3 regions of the Anaerobacillus sp. ABD4_527 genome follow, and region 1 is predicted to be linked to each of the others. Evidence: a T-box and tRNA genes for the amino acid it is inferred to sense, from the RefSeq annotation. Region 1 holds a T-box; the other regions hold tRNA genes.

Region 1 (5,384 bases):
GTATTCGTTCTCTGCCGTAATAATGATATCAACAGAGTAGTATTTCCAGAGATCACCAAGGCCATTATATTCCTCAATATAAAGGTGTGAGAGTAACGTAAGATAGCTGTTAGCTGCTTCTTTCATTTTTTCTTCCGTCATAGAGTCAGGTACCATCAATTCAAGGTGAAGCGTGCTCCCCTTTGCGAAATAAGTAACATCCATAATATCCGTGTCTCGTTTTGCTATTTCTGTTGACCGCTTCATATAAGCAGCACTTATATACGGCGAATCGATGTTTTCCTCTGCACTATTGTTTTCAGGGAACCACATGTCGGTTCCTGTTAATTGAATCGTAGTCGTAATGAGTAAGAGCAGGCAGGCCACTATCCCTACCCATTCGAGGATCATACTTTTCTTTCTTGGCCGTCTTGAGTAATGTTCGATGAGTATATTTTCAAGCATTTTTTCTTTCTTTGCTTCAGTAAAATGTTGTTTCTGAAACATAACGTTTTTTACTTTTTTTCTCATATCTTTTGTTTCCATCTAGTCGTTCACTCACTTTCTCCACCCAGTCTTGTTTCAAGCAGGCGTCGGGCCCGATGTAGACGAGATTTAATCGTTGCTTCTTTTGTATCCAGGAGGTCACTAATTTCTTTAATCGATAAATCTTCATGATAAAAAAGAATAAACGATTCACGGTATTTAATAGGGAGTTTCAGAATTTCGTTGCGCAACTTCAACGCTTCTTCGTTTTGTACAATTAGTAATTCAGGAGAAGAATCATGAGATTTTATTAACTTCAACATTGTGCTCGGAACGATATGTTTAAAGGACCAGCTACGAACGTAATCATGGCAACGATTCACCGCAATGCGGTATAGCCAATTTTTTAGAGAAGCTTCTCCACGATATGTATCAATTTTTAAGAAGCATGTTAAAAACACTTCCTGTACAATGTCCTCAGCTTTGCCCCAATCCTTCACATATGTATAAGAAAGTCGCAGGATCGACTCGCCAAATTGTGACATCAACTGTTCGATTAACTGCGTTTTCTGGACAGTGGTATAGGAGGTAATATCACTTTTCTTTATTAAGTTAAGGTCGATCTTTCTCATGTTATCAGCCCTTTAACAATCCTTTTTCTTATTAAGACGGTAGCCCCTACATAAAGTTGCAGGTATTTGTAATTAATTTCATTTAGGTGCCCCTTTTTCCTTTTTCTTTTCGATATATAGTAGGAAGTTATTATATTAATGGGGAGTGAAAGATAATGATCATCATTGATGCGGGTCATGGAGGTACGGATCCAGGTGCATGTGCAGGAGGGATAAGGGAAAAGGATTGGACGTTAGAAGTGTCGTTGCATCAGCAATCGTTCTTAAATAATCTTGGCATTCAAACGGTGCTGACTAGAACCTCCGATAAAGGGTTGACGCCTATAGAGCGAACGAATCTCGTCAAACGGTGTGGTGGGTCAATTTGTATTAGCAATCATTTCAATGCTGGTGGGGGGAAAGGCGCTGAAGTGATCCATTCCATTTATTCAGATGGTAAGCTTGCAAAAGCAGCTGGACATGCTCTTACGTCAGCGGGAATGCCTCTCAGGCGAGTATTTTCACGAAAAGGAAAAGACGATCGTGATTATTACTTCATGCATCGCCTCACTGGATCAGTTGAAACGCTTATTGTGGAATATGGCTTTCTAGATTCAATTGAGGACATAGCGAAACTACGTACGCTTCGCCTGAAACTTGCAGAGTCTGTTGCGCTTGCCGTTGTTAAAAGGACGCAGTCGATCTATGTCGTGCAAGCTGGTGCATTTCAAGAGAAGAAACGAGCACTAACACTTTGTACTGAATTAAGAGAGAAAGGGTATGATGCGATCATAAAAGAAGAGCGATAAACGTCAATAAAAAATGAGTCATGCAGCTGCATGACTCATTTGTTGTTCTTATTTTAATAAATCTGGATTTTCACTTTTCGCTCGTTTTACTTTAGGCTTTCGAACGCCACCTGCGATGTCCGCCTTTTTAAATTCCTTTGCATATGCAACTTCCTGTGCATCACTTAATTGAAAACCTTTTTCGTGAATTGGTTGATATTGAGAGTTCTTAGCCATGATGCTATTCCTCCTTGTAGTAAATATCGGCTTATAGTAAATCGATACCCTGGTAGAAAATGAGTTAAACATACAAGTTCTATTTTGTTATCGCACACGATTTTGTGGTAACTTAATGATAAGCGTATGTCGTTTTTACTAATGGAGGAATTATGGAGCGAAAAAAAGTAACGAATCTCATAATAGGAAGTTTAATCGTAATCGTGGGAGCTCTTTTGTTGGGGAAGTATACGTATGTTCATGAAGAGCACATTGAACGAGGCGAAATCGTTAGTAAGGAAAGTCATCACCACGAGTACTATGTCTTTGTACAGCCTGAGGGTGAAGGTGATGCCAAAAAGCTTGTTGTAGAAGATGAGATGACTTGGAATTTAGTAGTCGAAGGTGAACTTTACAACGTTGCTTATGCATGGCATGGTTCAAAGGAACCTGTTATTGAAGAGATGGAAAAAGTAGAACGAGAGTAACATTCTCGTTCTACTTTTTTGTATACCAATTGTTCAATAGTTGTATGGTGAAAATAAGTTGAACAAACGAGATATATGCAAAAAGACTCAGATGAACGTTCGGGTTTGCTGTCCTTTTGGATCATTTTCATTGATGTTTTGATAGGTTTTGTCGAATGTATGTACTCTTATTGTTTAAGTAATGTATAATAAAGTTACTAAATCGGAAGGTGGTTCTTACGATGACGATAAGAAACACTCAAAAGGAAAAGCTCGCTGTAGATCGATGCATGAAACATTTAGAAGTCGTCAACGTTGAACCTAAAGTAAGACAGCTTATTTACATGTACATGACCTCTATTTATCGGGAAGCTTATGAAGAAGGTTTAGCCGATGGAGAACGTCAAGAGCAACCTCAGGAACAGCACTCAGGCTAACGAGCAAAAAATGGTTTGATTTTTTGTGTGATTTAGCTATACTGATTAGTAATATAACAATGTCTATGCGAAAGAGAGTAGTGTTTGTGAAGGGAAAAGCGATCCGGGGATGGTGTGAGCCTGGAGCCTAGGCAAGCATGAACCGGACTTTCAAGATACTGTTCTGAATGATTAGTAGGAATGGTCGGTTTCCCCGTTATGGAATAAAGTTGGCACTGGTCGTAACCAGGCAATAAGAGTGGTACCGCGGATTACTCCGTCTCTAATCAATGATTAGAGGCGGGGTTTTTTTGTATATGAAGGAGGATTTTAAATTGAACTTTAAAGACGTATTTGCAAATGAGCTTTATCATGTGATTGAAAATAAGGTAGAGTACGAGACCATTATCAACCGAATCGAAAAACCAAGTCAAGAAAGCTATGGGGATTTTGCATTTCCATGCTTTGATCTCGCTAAAATCATGAGACGTTCTCCACAACAGATCGCATCAGAGTTAGCGCAAAAACTAGAACATCCTTCGTTTGAAAGATGTGAGGCTGTAGGGGCCTATCTTAATATGTATTTGAAAAAAAGACAGGCTTCATCAGAAATCATTCGTGATGTGTTAGAAAGTGGAAGTGAGTTCGGAAAGAGTAATCATGGCAATAATGGAAAAGTTCCAATCGACATGTCTTCTCCTAATATAGCGAAGCCCTTTTCAATGGGGCACTTACGCTCAACAGTTATTGGAAATTCCCTCGCTCTATTACTTGAGAAAATAGGATATGATCCGATCCGAATCAATCACCTGGGAGATTGGGGAACTCAGTTCGGTAAGCTGATCGCAGCTTACTTGAAGTGGGGTGACGAAGAAAAGGTTCGTCAGAATACGATTAAAGAACTTCTCGCTCTATACATTAAGTTTCACGAAGAAGCTGAGAAAGACGCCACTCTTGAAGATGAAGGAAGAAGATGGTTTAAGCGCTTAGAAGATGGAGATGAGCAGGCCGTTAAGTTATGGGAGTGGTTTAGAGAAGAATCACTAAAAGAGTTTAATCGTATCTATGAATTGATGGATATTTCCTTCGACTCAACGAACGGGGAAGCATTTTATAACGATAAGATGGACCGCGTTGTTCAGCTTCTATCTGACAAAGAGTTGCTCAAAGAGTCAGAAGGAGCGCTAGTTGTAGAAATGGATGACGACAACCTTCCTCCATGTTTGATTAAGAAAAAAGATGGAGCAACGTTATATGCTACGCGTGATTTAGCAGCAGCGTTATACCGCTATGAAACATATGGATTCAGTCAATCTTTATACGTAGTAGGAAATGAACAAAGCTTGCACTTTAAACAACTGATAGAGGTATTGAAGAAGCTAGACTTTGATTTCGCAGAAAGCATGCATCATATCTCATTCGGTATGATGTTGAAGGATGGCAAAAAAATGTCTACGCGTAAAGGAAAAGTTGTTCTCCTAGAAGAAGTGCTTGAAGAGGCTATTCAGCTAGCGAAAGGTAATATCGAAACGAAAAATCCATCTCTACTAAATAAAGATGTTATTGCTAAACAAGTTGGTGTAGGAGCTGTATTATTCCACGATTTGAAAAATGACCGTCGAAACGATATCGATTTTTCTCTAGAAAGCATGTTGAGAGTTGAAGGAGAGACAGGTCCGTACGTACAATATACGAATGCAAGGGCATGCTCGATCTTAAGAAAGGGACAATACACCAAGGGAGATGTCTCTGGAGTAGATGATGAGAAGGCGTGGCCAATCGTGATGTTACTCAATGCTTTTCCTGAAACGGTTCAAAGAGCAGCACGTGATTTTGACCCATCGATCGTTGCTAAATACGTGATCGATCTCTCTCGTTCTTTCAATAAATATTATAGCCATGTAAGAATACTTGATGAAGAAAGCATGAAACAAGGTAGACTGGACTTAGTGGCATCTGTTTCAATCGTGTTAACAGAAGGTCTTCGATTACTCGGAATTCATGCGCCGCAAGAAATGTAACAACATGGTTCAGGCTTTATCAAGAAAACGCAGACCCATTAAGTGGATCTGCGTTTTTTTAATATCCCGTGTAATCTGTATCCTCAACTGTTCCATCAAACATATTTTGTTCATATTCATCGATCGTCTCTTCGTATCGTTCATGAGATTCATTCGGCATAACACCAGTTGGTTTCCCATCTATATCAGATGTAAGAAACGTCTCGATCTCTTCAACATACCCATATGGTTCGTCTGCTTCGACATACATATTGTCGTAGTCTTTTTTTGGATCGATGAAATCTGACGGGGTTTCTGATGTTCCATAACTAGCAGCCCGTTGCCAGGAATCTTCAGAGTCGAAGAAATTCGCATCACGGTTATCGTTATCATATTTCCCAAACGGATGTGCAGACTCTTC
Region 2 (5,384 bases), on a different contig from region 1:
GTTTCCATCACTATCTGTTACTGTGCCGACAATATTACCCGGTGCAGGCGTAAGTTCAATATCTACTACCGTCAATGCTCCAGGTAATAGTGAAGCAGTCGCTGAGTTCAATTGAAAATCAGCTGCATGCGCAGTGATTCTATAAATTCCTGGTGGAAGATCCGTTACTTCGTATTCTCCATTAAAATTGGTAAATGCAGTTGTTACTAACGTTCCAGCTGCATCAAAGATCTGCACTTCAATCGTAGAACCAGTGATCGGAAGGCCAGTATCTGCGTTTATGATTGTGCCTGAAACACTTGAAGGGTTTGGCTCTAATGAGAAGTTTACAGTAGTCGTTTGGTCTGAAACGATCGTCGCACCTTTAAATTGACTTTGAAAGTCTTCAGCTGACGCAGTAATGGTGTAAGGTCCTGGTGCCAATCCTAGTGCAGTGTATCTGCCCTGATCATCTGTGATGACTTGGGTAATAATAGCTTCCGTGCGATCATCGCGAACGGTGATGACAGCTCCAGAAATCGGATCACCGCTAGATTGCACAATCCCTTCTAGCGTTCCTGGATTAGGAATAAGAGTTGCATTTGCCCGAGTCACTTCATTCTCAACAACAGATGCACCAACCGTTTCCGTAGAATATCCCATCTTGGAGACAGTGACCGTATAAAATCCTGGACTAAGATTATTGATTTCATACAAACCATTGTTATCCGTTGTAACAGTCGCAACGTGAACATTGTTGAAGAATGCTTCTACGATTGCTCCAGTAAGGACATTCCCATCGTTATCTGTTACCTGACCTGCAATTCCGCCTACTAGTTGATTGAGACTTACGTTAAGTTGTGTCGTTACGTTTGATCGTACTTTTGTTCCAACAGTCTTCGATCCGTAACCATCGCTTATAAACGTCACACTGTATTGTCCAGGAGCAAGATTAGAAAAACTATAGGAACCATCAACAGCAGTGATAGTGGATGCTACTGTAACACCGCGAGCGTCAACTACTTGAACGGTTGTACCAGGAAGCGGATCAGATGTTGCAGAGTCAGATACAATTCCCTCTAGTGCCCCGGGGTTTGCAATTAGCTCTACGTTCACGTTCTTTGTTTCTCCAGCATCAAGATTAAACCCAACAACGGACGTTCGATAAAGATCTTTACTTACTCGTAACTTATAATCCCCTGGTGCCAAGTCATCGATAACATAATTACCAGAAGCATCGGTGGACACTCTAGCGATTGTCGTTCCTGCAGAATTCAATACCTCCACTAACGCACCGCTCAGTGGGTCACCTGCTTCATTTGTGACAGTTCCCTGTATAGTTCCTGGATTCGGTTTTAGGACAAAGTTTGCAGTCGACGTTTGACCGCCTTTTACCATTACGCCTTGTTCAGCCGACTGAAACCCTGAAGCGCTAGCAACAACCGTGTAAGATCCTGTCTTTACCGATGGGAAGTTATATTCCCCGCTCGCATTCGTGGTACCTTCATCAATAACATTACCAGCTGAATCGACGAGTAAAACAGTAGCGTTCGCAATTGCCCCGCCACTTCCATTTGTAACAGTTCCTTCTACGGCTCCTTGGAGCTCCGTTAGAAAAACATCTTTTCTTGTAATGGCTCCAGAATTGATCTGTACCGTCTGGATATTCGTAATAAAATCTGGTTTCGAGTATTCAATCGTATACGAACCTGGGGAAATCTCATTAATAGAATATTCTCCCCTGTCGTTCGTTGTTGTTACCGCGATCGTTGTTGCACCATCTTTTAATTCCACAACAACGTCCGCTAATGGAAGACCCGTTGTGTGGTTTTTAACAATTCCGGTAACTCCTCCGGTACTTGTTACAGTAATAACCGTGGTAACCGTATCGGATAATATTCTTTTACCTGTGTTACCATCCGTCCCTATCGCTCTTGCTCTTTCAAGAACACGTTCTCCATCCGTTGTAAAATATCCACTCACTTCAAAATCCAGGATTGCTGTTTCTCCAGGTGGTAGAATCCCTATCTCCCAGCCAAGTGTGTTTGTGCGCTCGTTATAAAACGGTTTACCTGTAGAACTACTAATAATTGAAAATCCACTAACTAAATCAAACTCGATCACATCTTGCAATTTAACAGTTTTCGCTTTGCTTTTGCCTGTGTTTTCTACAATTAATCTAGCAGTATAAGCTGCTTCATCTCCTGCCCCAACTGTAGTAGGACCACTCACTAGTATTTTTTGAAGATCTAGTTTTGCTTTTACGTTACTATCCTCTGCTGAGATCGGATCAGAAAAAGCATCCGTGAACTGAAAACCTTCAGAAATCCTCAAAGAGTCCTTATTGTAGTTGTTTGCATTCGTCGAAGTGAACGATACAAGTTGCAGTGGTGTGTTTTCAGTTATGTTCAGAAAATCGAATAAAATATTGGCTGGTATAAAAAAGTCCAGAAAGACGTTGTTATTCCCACCAAACGTTGTGTCAGCAGGCGTAACCCTCGCGATATCAAAGTTTATAATCGGTTGGGAGTAATTGGGCTCTCCTCTACCATTGATACCTTCAGCTGGATCATTCCATGAGTTAACTTCCTGTTTTGTGTTTTCAATGAGAACAAGCTCTCCACTTAGCCCATCTACAGCTAAAAGCCACTGGTAGGTTCCAGCTGGTCCTCCAGTATTAAACAAAACACCCCACGAAAAATTTTTAAAGCCTGTTTCCTTATTATTACGCGGGTCATCGTTTAAACGTAAACGAAAGTAGACATTTGTATCATCATACGCGATGGCGAACGATGGGTTTGATGTATCACCGACTAAATCTACTGCTGCTGGATTTTCATCATTGAACACATCAAAATAAAAACCTGATCCCAAAGGCACGGATGTATATTGATTTTGGTCCGGAAATGACACGATTCTTCCTCCTTAATATTCACTTCCTATAGGTTTATGCATAGAAAGGGTAAATGTCGTGGTGGATAGGCCTATATGTGCTCTTAAATTCCATCCTTGTCCCTAGTTGACCTAGCCTGTTTTTTTGAACTCTGTATATAAAAAAACACGCGAACATATTTTTGTTCGCGTGTTACTAGAATTATGTATGTTATTAAAAGAATGGCGGCCCCGAGAGGAATCGAACCTCCGACCTGCGGTTTAGGAAACCGTTGCTCTATCCCCTGAGCTACGGGGCCGAATGGATTTTATTATACAATAAAAGGCAATGTATGAAAAGTAATAGCGCGGCTATTATTCTAGCCGCGCCTTCCGTTCGTTTCCCCCAATTGATCGTTTACTCGGTAACCCAGCTTTTCATGTAAGCTTGATCTTCATAATCCTTCGCCTGCTCAATCGTCTTGAGCGGTCGGAACGTGTCGATCATGACAGCAAGCTCGAGCGTTTCTTTTTTGCCGATGCTTCCTTCGATCTTACCTGGATGCGGGCCATGAGGAATACCAGATGGATGCAAGGTAATCGAAGCCTCTTCGATCCCTTTACGACTCATAAAGTTTCCCTCTACATAATAAAGCACTTCATCACTGTCGACGTTACTATGAAAGTAAGGTGCTGGTATCGACTCTGGATGATAATCATATAATCTTGGCACGAATGAACATACAACGAAGTTATGTCCCTCGAACGTTTGATGAACCGGAGGCGGCTGATGAATACGACCCGTTATCGGTTCAAAGTCACGGATATTGAACTTCCATGGATAAAGGTAGCCATCCCATCCAACGACATCCAACGGATGATGGTCGAACACATGTCGATGCAAGCTGCCACGTGCTTTTGTAACGACCTCAAACTCACCCTTCTCATCATACGTATTCAGGCGCTCAGGCCCACTGATATCTCTCTCGCAGAAAGGGCTATGTTCCATCAACTGACCGTATTCATTCCGGTAGCGTCTAGGGGTTGTGATCGCACTCGTGGCCTCGATCACTAACCAGCGATTCTCATCGTTCGGGAAGACACGATAAATCGTTCCGATGGGAATCAACACGTAATCGCCCGGCTCATAGGTGATCTCACCAAACATCGTTTCAATCTTACCAGTACCATGATGAACAAAGAAAAGCTCATCTCCATCACTGTTTCGGTAAAAGTACTTCATCGATTCCGCGGGATTCACAACTCCAATCAAAACATCCTCATTCCCCAGGAAATAACACCTATCGACAACAGCATCCCCCTTTTTGTCGTATGCTGCTGTACGGAAATGACGATGCCTCAATGCATCCTGCTTCTCATACTCTGGTAAAGCATCTTTTAAATAATTCGCTTCCTTTACCGCTGTAGGAAAATGATGATGGTAGAGGATGGACTGAATGCCTGAGAATCCTTTTGTCCCCATCACCTGTTCTCTATAAAGGGATCCATCCTCTTTCTTAAACATCGTGTGTCTCTTATGAGGAAGTTCTCCCATCTTCTGGTAAAAAGCCACTCTTATTCCTCCTCTCCAACAACATTGATTAGGCTGCCGAGATGAGTAATAGAGAGTTCCACTCGATCACCAGCCTTCAACCAATCACGTCCGGTTTGCTCAAGGATACAACCGCTGCCCACGGTACCCGATCCGATTACTTCCCCTGGATATAGCGTGACATCTTTCGACGCTCGTTCGATCAATTCCCCAAATGAATAGTGCATGTCTTTCACATTTCCCACGGAATAACGTTCACCGTTCACATAAGCTTCCATCTTAAGGTCGAGTTCGCCGTGCAGCGGTATTTCATCCGGCGTAACAAGATAAGGTCCGAAAGAAGTTGCAAAATCCTTCCCTTTTGCAGGCCCGAGCCCTACTTTCATCTCTTTCGCTTGTATGTCCCGCGCACTCCAATCGTTCATGATCATGTAGCCGAATAGATAGTCGCTTGCTTCACTCGCTTTTATATTTCTACCTTTTTTGCCTATGACACAAGCTATTTCTAGTTCATAGTCTAGTTTCTCACAGCCTTTTGGTGAGGCAATAACCTCATCTGGACCTTTTACAGCATGATGATTTGTAAAGTAGAAGACGGGAATCTCGTACCATTCAGGCACCACATCAAGTCCTCTTTTGCCTCTAGCTGTAATGACATGTTCTTCAAACGCATAGAAGTCTCTTATACTAGCAGGGCGAGGAAGAGGTGCTTTCAGCTTCACTTGAGACAGGTCGTGCCCTTCGCTTAACTCTAAACGATCAAGTGCATAATCCCCTTTAATAATTTCTAAAAGGTCATCTGGCACCTTGCCGTTAGAAGCTTGATGGACGTTATACACCTTTTCTCCTTTTAATACCCCTGCATGCTCTTTACCTTGCAACTCATACGTGACGAATTTCAATGTCCTCAGCTCTTTCCTTCAGCCGTTGTTTTTCTTTTGAGTGTAAATGTATCGCTTGTAGCTCGAGTGTACTCCTGCCC
Region 3 (5,384 bases), on a different contig from region 1:
GGGAGCAAAAATTAAAAACAGAAGAATCGCGCGGTTCCGTTGCCGCCAAAAGTGGCGTCTGAGTTAACGCAACTCATAAAGGAAACGCAAGAGTTTTTCGGAGCTAGCATTAAGACTGTATTCGTCAATAACTCTGGCGATTCACTCAACGATGATTTGATTCGAAAACGTATGTATAAGTACGAAAATGACGCAGGATTGAAAGGCGGATGCTGTTACTCGCCACATATAATGCAAAATAAATATGAGGTCTCATTGACCTCATATTTACTGCACTTCATAGAATTCTTCTTCTTCTACAGTTAATACTCCATTCATTTTCTTCAAAGTTTCTATTGTTTCATCAGGAATTGTGATCGAGTAAACGTTAAAAATGGATGATACTGTTTCAACATCTCCGAACTGTTTCAGATCCATTAACACACTTTTACTCTCAAGCTTCACTAACATTTCCTTCATTACTAATCCCTCCTAGTATACCTTCAATACTAATTAGCCCATTGCCCTGCTCGTTTTTAGGTAATCCAAGATCATGAGCAGTCTCATTTATAGTTTCCACTATATACTCACAGTCAAACTTCTGAGATAAAGCAGCAATTACACCACTGATAACAGGTGCAGCAAACGAAGTCCCATAGTATTGTTTTCCATCTACATTGCACATTCCAGGGGCTAGTATGTCTGGTTTGGATACTCCATCTAAGGCAGTGCTACTATATGGGGCTAGTTTTTTATTCACGTCTACCGCGCCTACTGTGTACGCATTCTTTGCGTTTCCAGGACAAGCAGTAATCCCTTTTCCCTTTTCTCCCCAGTTGCCGATTGAGGCAACAACCATGAACCCCTCTTTTCTTAACTGGTTTACAGTTTGACAAACAAGACACTTATCATCACAAGTACCTTTTTTACCAAGCGACATATTAGCAATGTAGATTTTATTAGTATAAACAAATTCCAGGGCTTTTAATATAGACTTTTTGTCAATATTGCCATTATCATCAGCAACTTTGACATTTATTATATTGGTCCACGGAGCAATGTTTTTAACAACAGCACCTACAACAGTCCCGTGTAGTTCGCCATCTATCATAGCATCGTTCGAGTTTGTAGATTTCGAACAAACTTCATGGGAATTGATGTCCACACCACTTATGGGTGTCATGCCGCTGTCGATGATAGCAACAGAAGTGTTACTGCCAGTGTATGACTGCGCCTTTAATTTATTGACTCTTATATTTGGGAATGTGCTGAAATTTTGTACTTCATACATATCATTCAAATCAACTTCATGCACGAAGTCCAATTTCTGAACTTGACTAACATGATTCATATTAACACAAACTAATGGAAAATGTTCAAAAACATAGTCTAAACGAATGTTTTCTTTTTCAAGGTCCAAAACCATTTCATCAGTAAGCCTTCTATTAAGCTTCAAAATATATTCCACTATTATTCCTCCCAACTCATCTGATGACTCTATTCAACAAGAGAGTTGGTAACTCCTTCAAATATTTTCAAAAAATATGTCAAAAAAAGCAATGCCAGTTCGATTTGTCACACAGATTCCATATAAAACACGTCTTGCTCATCCGTCGTACATAACCCGTCCTGACCGTCGACCTGCTCCGACTGTATCGACGGCAGTGGCGCGCTCACGCGAAAGCTATGCGTAAGGACGCCGAAGTCGTCCGCCATGTCGAGCATCGTTCCGTTTCGCGTATTAAATGGGGAAATTATCAAGCGGCTTCGATGGCGTTACCTCCTTCCGTTAAAATACGAATTCATGTCCGTTTCCTTGCCGCCGCGTTCTTCTACAAACCGGAACATACCTTTGATGTCCGCCTGTAACGTTTACCGGCTTGTCGCCCGCAGGTTGTAGCGCGGTGATGAGGCGATCGACGTCCGTTTCGTTCATCCCTCCGCCGTTGCCTGCCGGAGTGTAGGACGAAAGCAAACGGAACAATTGTCCCTGCTGCGCCTCCGTCAAGATCATTACGTTCATCAGCGCGCGTATAACGATCTCGTTGTGCATCGGTGGAGGCGTCATAGCTTGCGACGGAAGACCTCCGGAATAAAACTTCGGACGTGCTTCAACGTCACGCGCAACTCCTCCGGCGTGGTTATAGAACATTTGGCGCAGTTGTTCGTTCTTCATATTCTGATACGAAGCCTATAAATACCGGTTGCAACGACTACCACTCTATCGTATAATTGAGCGTGTCACTGCGACGTTAATATGTCCGCAATAAACGGCTAGCACCGGGTCTTTTTCCGGTACACCGTCCCAACTGCTGAAAAGGTTAGCGTTATGTAAACGCAGTGCTGGCGAGGGTTTATCGTCGTTTAATATGCGCCCGTAGCTCAGTAGGATAGAGCGGTGGTTTCCGGTACCACGTCTGTCGGGGGTTCGAATCCCTCCGGGCGCGCCAACTACATAATTACAACCCCTTTTCATTCCGAAAAGGGTTTTTTTGCGTCTTCCCCTTTATAGAATGGGGTTCTTGACGTCTCATTCGTCTCATAGTATTGTAAAACCAAACATACGTTCTTACAGGCGGTGAAGATCATGTTCCGATTAAGTAAAGAGGAAGCAAGTGCTGTTCGGGATTATTTATTGCTTCCTTATGTTAAAAAGGTACTGGAGCTCGATGCTGCATGGGTTCATCGTTCTAAGATGAAGCTTCCACGCCCTTATTTGGAACTGATCAATCAAGCTTTCACTCTCGCTTCCACAGATTTAAAAGAAGCAAAATCAGTCCTTCATAAGCAACACATCAAAACTTCAGTTCAGGATACAAAGGAAGATATCGTCATCTATACTGTCTATTGCCGTGGATACAACCAAACGTATCGGTACACGTCCGTCCAAATTAGAAACCTTGTTGAAAGAAGAATTGCGGGTTACTTTTTAAACGATCACCGATTTAAAAAAAGACAGATTCGTTCTGTTTAAAACGGTTGTCAGCGGGGAAAATGGAGATATGTAGAACCATCCATGTGCTGGCGAAAAAATTAATAGTCAAAAAGAACAGCACTTTATTTGACCTATATTGACCTTTTCGGTATGATGAACCTACAGAACTACATATTTGAATGAATAAAAGGGAGGAATTTTATTATGGTATTAATTCCAACGGTTATCGAACAAACAAACCGCGGTGAAAGAGCATATGACATCTACTCTCGTCTTCTCAAGGACCGCATTATCATGCTTGGAACTGCAATCGACGACAACGTATCGAACGCAGTTGTAGCTCAGCTTCTTTTCCTAGCTGCAGAAGATCCAGATAAAGATATCTCTCTTTATATTAATAGTCCAGGTGGATCAATCACAGCTGGAATGGCAATCTATGATACAATGCAGTTCATTAAACCGAAAGTATCTACAATCTGTATCGGAATGGCTGCTTCAATGGGAGCGTTCCTACTAGCGGCTGGTGAGCCTGGTAAACGTTATGCACTTCCAAATAGTGAAGTCATGATTCACCAACCACTCGGTGGTACACAAGGTCAGGCTTCTGATATCGAAATTCATGCGAAGCGTATCATTCAAATGCGCGAAAAGCTCAACAAAATTCTTGCAGAGCGTACTGGTCAGCCTCTCGATACGATCGAACGCGATACGGATCGTGACCGTTTCATGGAAGCTCTTGAAGCAAAAGAATACGGCTTGATCGACGAAGTTATGGAGAAAAAAGCATAAATAAAAAAAGGTTGCCGTGATGGCAACCTTTTTGATTGTAGAGAAAGTCTCGATGTTACGATGAATTCCATTTTCAATAAACGTTGATTGGTAAATGGAACAGAAGTCCCATGTTCGTCTGTTAAACCATTGAGACGGAGTGTTTTTTTGGATTTATTCTCTTCAAAGTAGGAGAGACGATCGCGGACTCCTGCGGTAGAACGGGCGGCCGAGACCGGGGTGTGGGTTTCACCTCGGGCTTGGACGTTCGTCCGCGGAAAGCGTGCAATCGACTACGGCGTTGGGAGAACCGAATATGTACATAGGTTTCCCGACAAGCTGAAAGGTTGCCCTGATGGCAACCTTTTTTCTTTAGTCTTCTTTTTGAATGAAGTCCACAAGAGATGAAACAGCATCTTCTTCGTCGTTTCCATCTACTGTTAAGACAACAGAAGAGCCAGAGCCCACCGCAAGGCTCATGATTCCCATGATACTCTTCGCATTTACCTTTTTACCGTCTTTTTCTAGAAAAATATCTGAATTAAATCGATTTGCCTCTTGAACAAAAAGTGCTGCAGGTCTTGCTTGTAATCCTGTATCCAACGTTACGACTACTTCTTTTTGAACCACTTTTCCATTCCTCCTTTATTTATAAGAAAGCGCTATCTTTATTGATGAAAAAAATAAGTATATGTGTTTGTTATAGATTTGCTACGTACTTACCAACAGCATTCCATTTATTAAGACTTCTAAACGTCCCAACGCTATGTTCTCAAGGCCTAGAATAGTAGAAAATCAAGCCCGCACTACTTGCGCAGGCTCTTATTTCTGCTTATGTTATTGGCTTTCCTGCACGGAGCTTTTCAGCTAACTGATCGATCTTTCGAAGCCTGTGGTTGATTCCCGACTTACTGATCGCACCACCAGTCAACATCTCTCCAAGTTCCTTAAGGGTAACATCCTGATGCTTCACTCGAAGTTCAGCAATTTCTCTCAATTTATCAGGTAGGATATCTAACCCAACTTCATTTTGTATAAAGCGAATGTTTTCAACCTGTCGGAATGCAGCACCAACTGTTTTATTTAGATTAGCTGTTTCACAATTTACGATCCGATTAACAGAGTTTCTCATATCTTTCATGATGCGAACATCCTCAAAATAAAGCAATGCCTTGTGAGCGCCTACTACACTTAAAAACTCTGTAATTTTCTCGCCCTCTTTAATATAAACGATGTATCCTTTTTTACGCTCGAGCATTTTTGCATTAAGATCGAACTGATTCATAAGCTTACACAATGAATCCGTATGCTCCTCATACATCGAGAATATTTCTAAGTGATAAGAAGTTTCAGGGTGATTGATCGATCCCCCTGCGAGAAAGGCTCCTTTCAAGTATGCTCGTTTGCAACAAGCCTTTTTCGTAAAATCACTTGAAATGCTTCTTGTAAACATGAACGCATTGTCCATAATACCTAAATCCTCAAGGAGATCTCTAGCACTCGAGGAAACGCGAACAATGTAGACATTATTTTTTTTGAGACGCATCTTTTTACGTACGAGCAATTCGACATCGTAATTGTAAAGACGTTTGATAAGCGTATAGATCCTTCTCGCGATCGCAGCATGTTCAGTGGGTATATCAAGGATCAGTTGTCTGTTCCCAAATGATATGGACCCATTCATTCGAATGAGTGCTGCGAG

Evidence for each region. The T-box of region 1 lies ahead of argS (arginine--tRNA ligase). A T-box ahead of a tRNA ligase gene usually reads a tRNA of that ligase, here a tRNA-Arg.
Region 2: it encodes a tRNA-Arg, which carries the amino acid that the T-box ahead of argS (arginine--tRNA ligase) is inferred to sense. The anticodon was not compared.
Region 3: it encodes a tRNA-Arg, which carries the amino acid that the T-box ahead of argS (arginine--tRNA ligase) is inferred to sense. The anticodon was not compared.

The regions. Positions count from the first base shown of each region.
Region 1 is NZ_JBSWXZ010000003.1:11,180-16,563, reverse strand. Features, by position in the region: gene ACXAHI_RS17090 (hypothetical protein) at 1-510, opposite strand, end outside; gene ACXAHI_RS17085 (sigma-70 family RNA polymerase sigma factor) at 534-1,097, opposite strand; gene ACXAHI_RS17080 (N-acetylmuramoyl-L-alanine amidase) at 1,253-1,885, shown strand; gene ACXAHI_RS17075 (YfhE family protein) at 1,934-2,101, opposite strand; gene ACXAHI_RS17070 (hypothetical protein) at 2,254-2,568, shown strand; gene ACXAHI_RS17065 (hypothetical protein) at 2,790-2,984, shown strand; T-box leader at 3,041-3,251, shown strand; gene argS (arginine--tRNA ligase) at 3,299-4,984, shown strand; gene ACXAHI_RS17055 (TraR/DksA C4-type zinc finger protein) at 5,043-5,384, opposite strand, start outside.
Region 2 is NZ_JBSWXZ010000011.1:11,906-17,289, forward strand. Features, by position in the region: gene ACXAHI_RS20845 (carboxypeptidase regulatory-like domain-containing protein) at 1-2,892, opposite strand, end outside; tRNA gene ACXAHI_RS20850 (tRNA-Arg) at 3,095-3,170, opposite strand; gene ACXAHI_RS20855 (homogentisate 1,2-dioxygenase) at 3,269-4,405, opposite strand; gene ACXAHI_RS20860 (fumarylacetoacetate hydrolase family protein) at 4,426-5,304, opposite strand; gene ACXAHI_RS20865 (flavin reductase family protein) at 5,310-5,384, opposite strand, start outside.
Region 3 is NZ_JBSWXZ010000001.1:1,837,303-1,842,686, forward strand. Features, by position in the region: gene ACXAHI_RS09575 (protease inhibitor I9 family protein) at 268-459, opposite strand; gene ACXAHI_RS09580 (S8 family serine peptidase) at 434-1,447, opposite strand; gene ACXAHI_RS09585 (hypothetical protein) at 1,769-2,155, opposite strand; tRNA gene ACXAHI_RS09590 (tRNA-Arg) at 2,351-2,429, shown strand; gene ACXAHI_RS09595 (YhjD family protein) at 2,567-2,953, shown strand; gene clpP (ATP-dependent Clp endopeptidase proteolytic subunit ClpP) at 3,119-3,703, shown strand; gene ACXAHI_RS09605 (HPr family phosphocarrier protein) at 4,055-4,312, opposite strand; gene whiA (DNA-binding protein WhiA) at 4,515-5,384, opposite strand, start outside.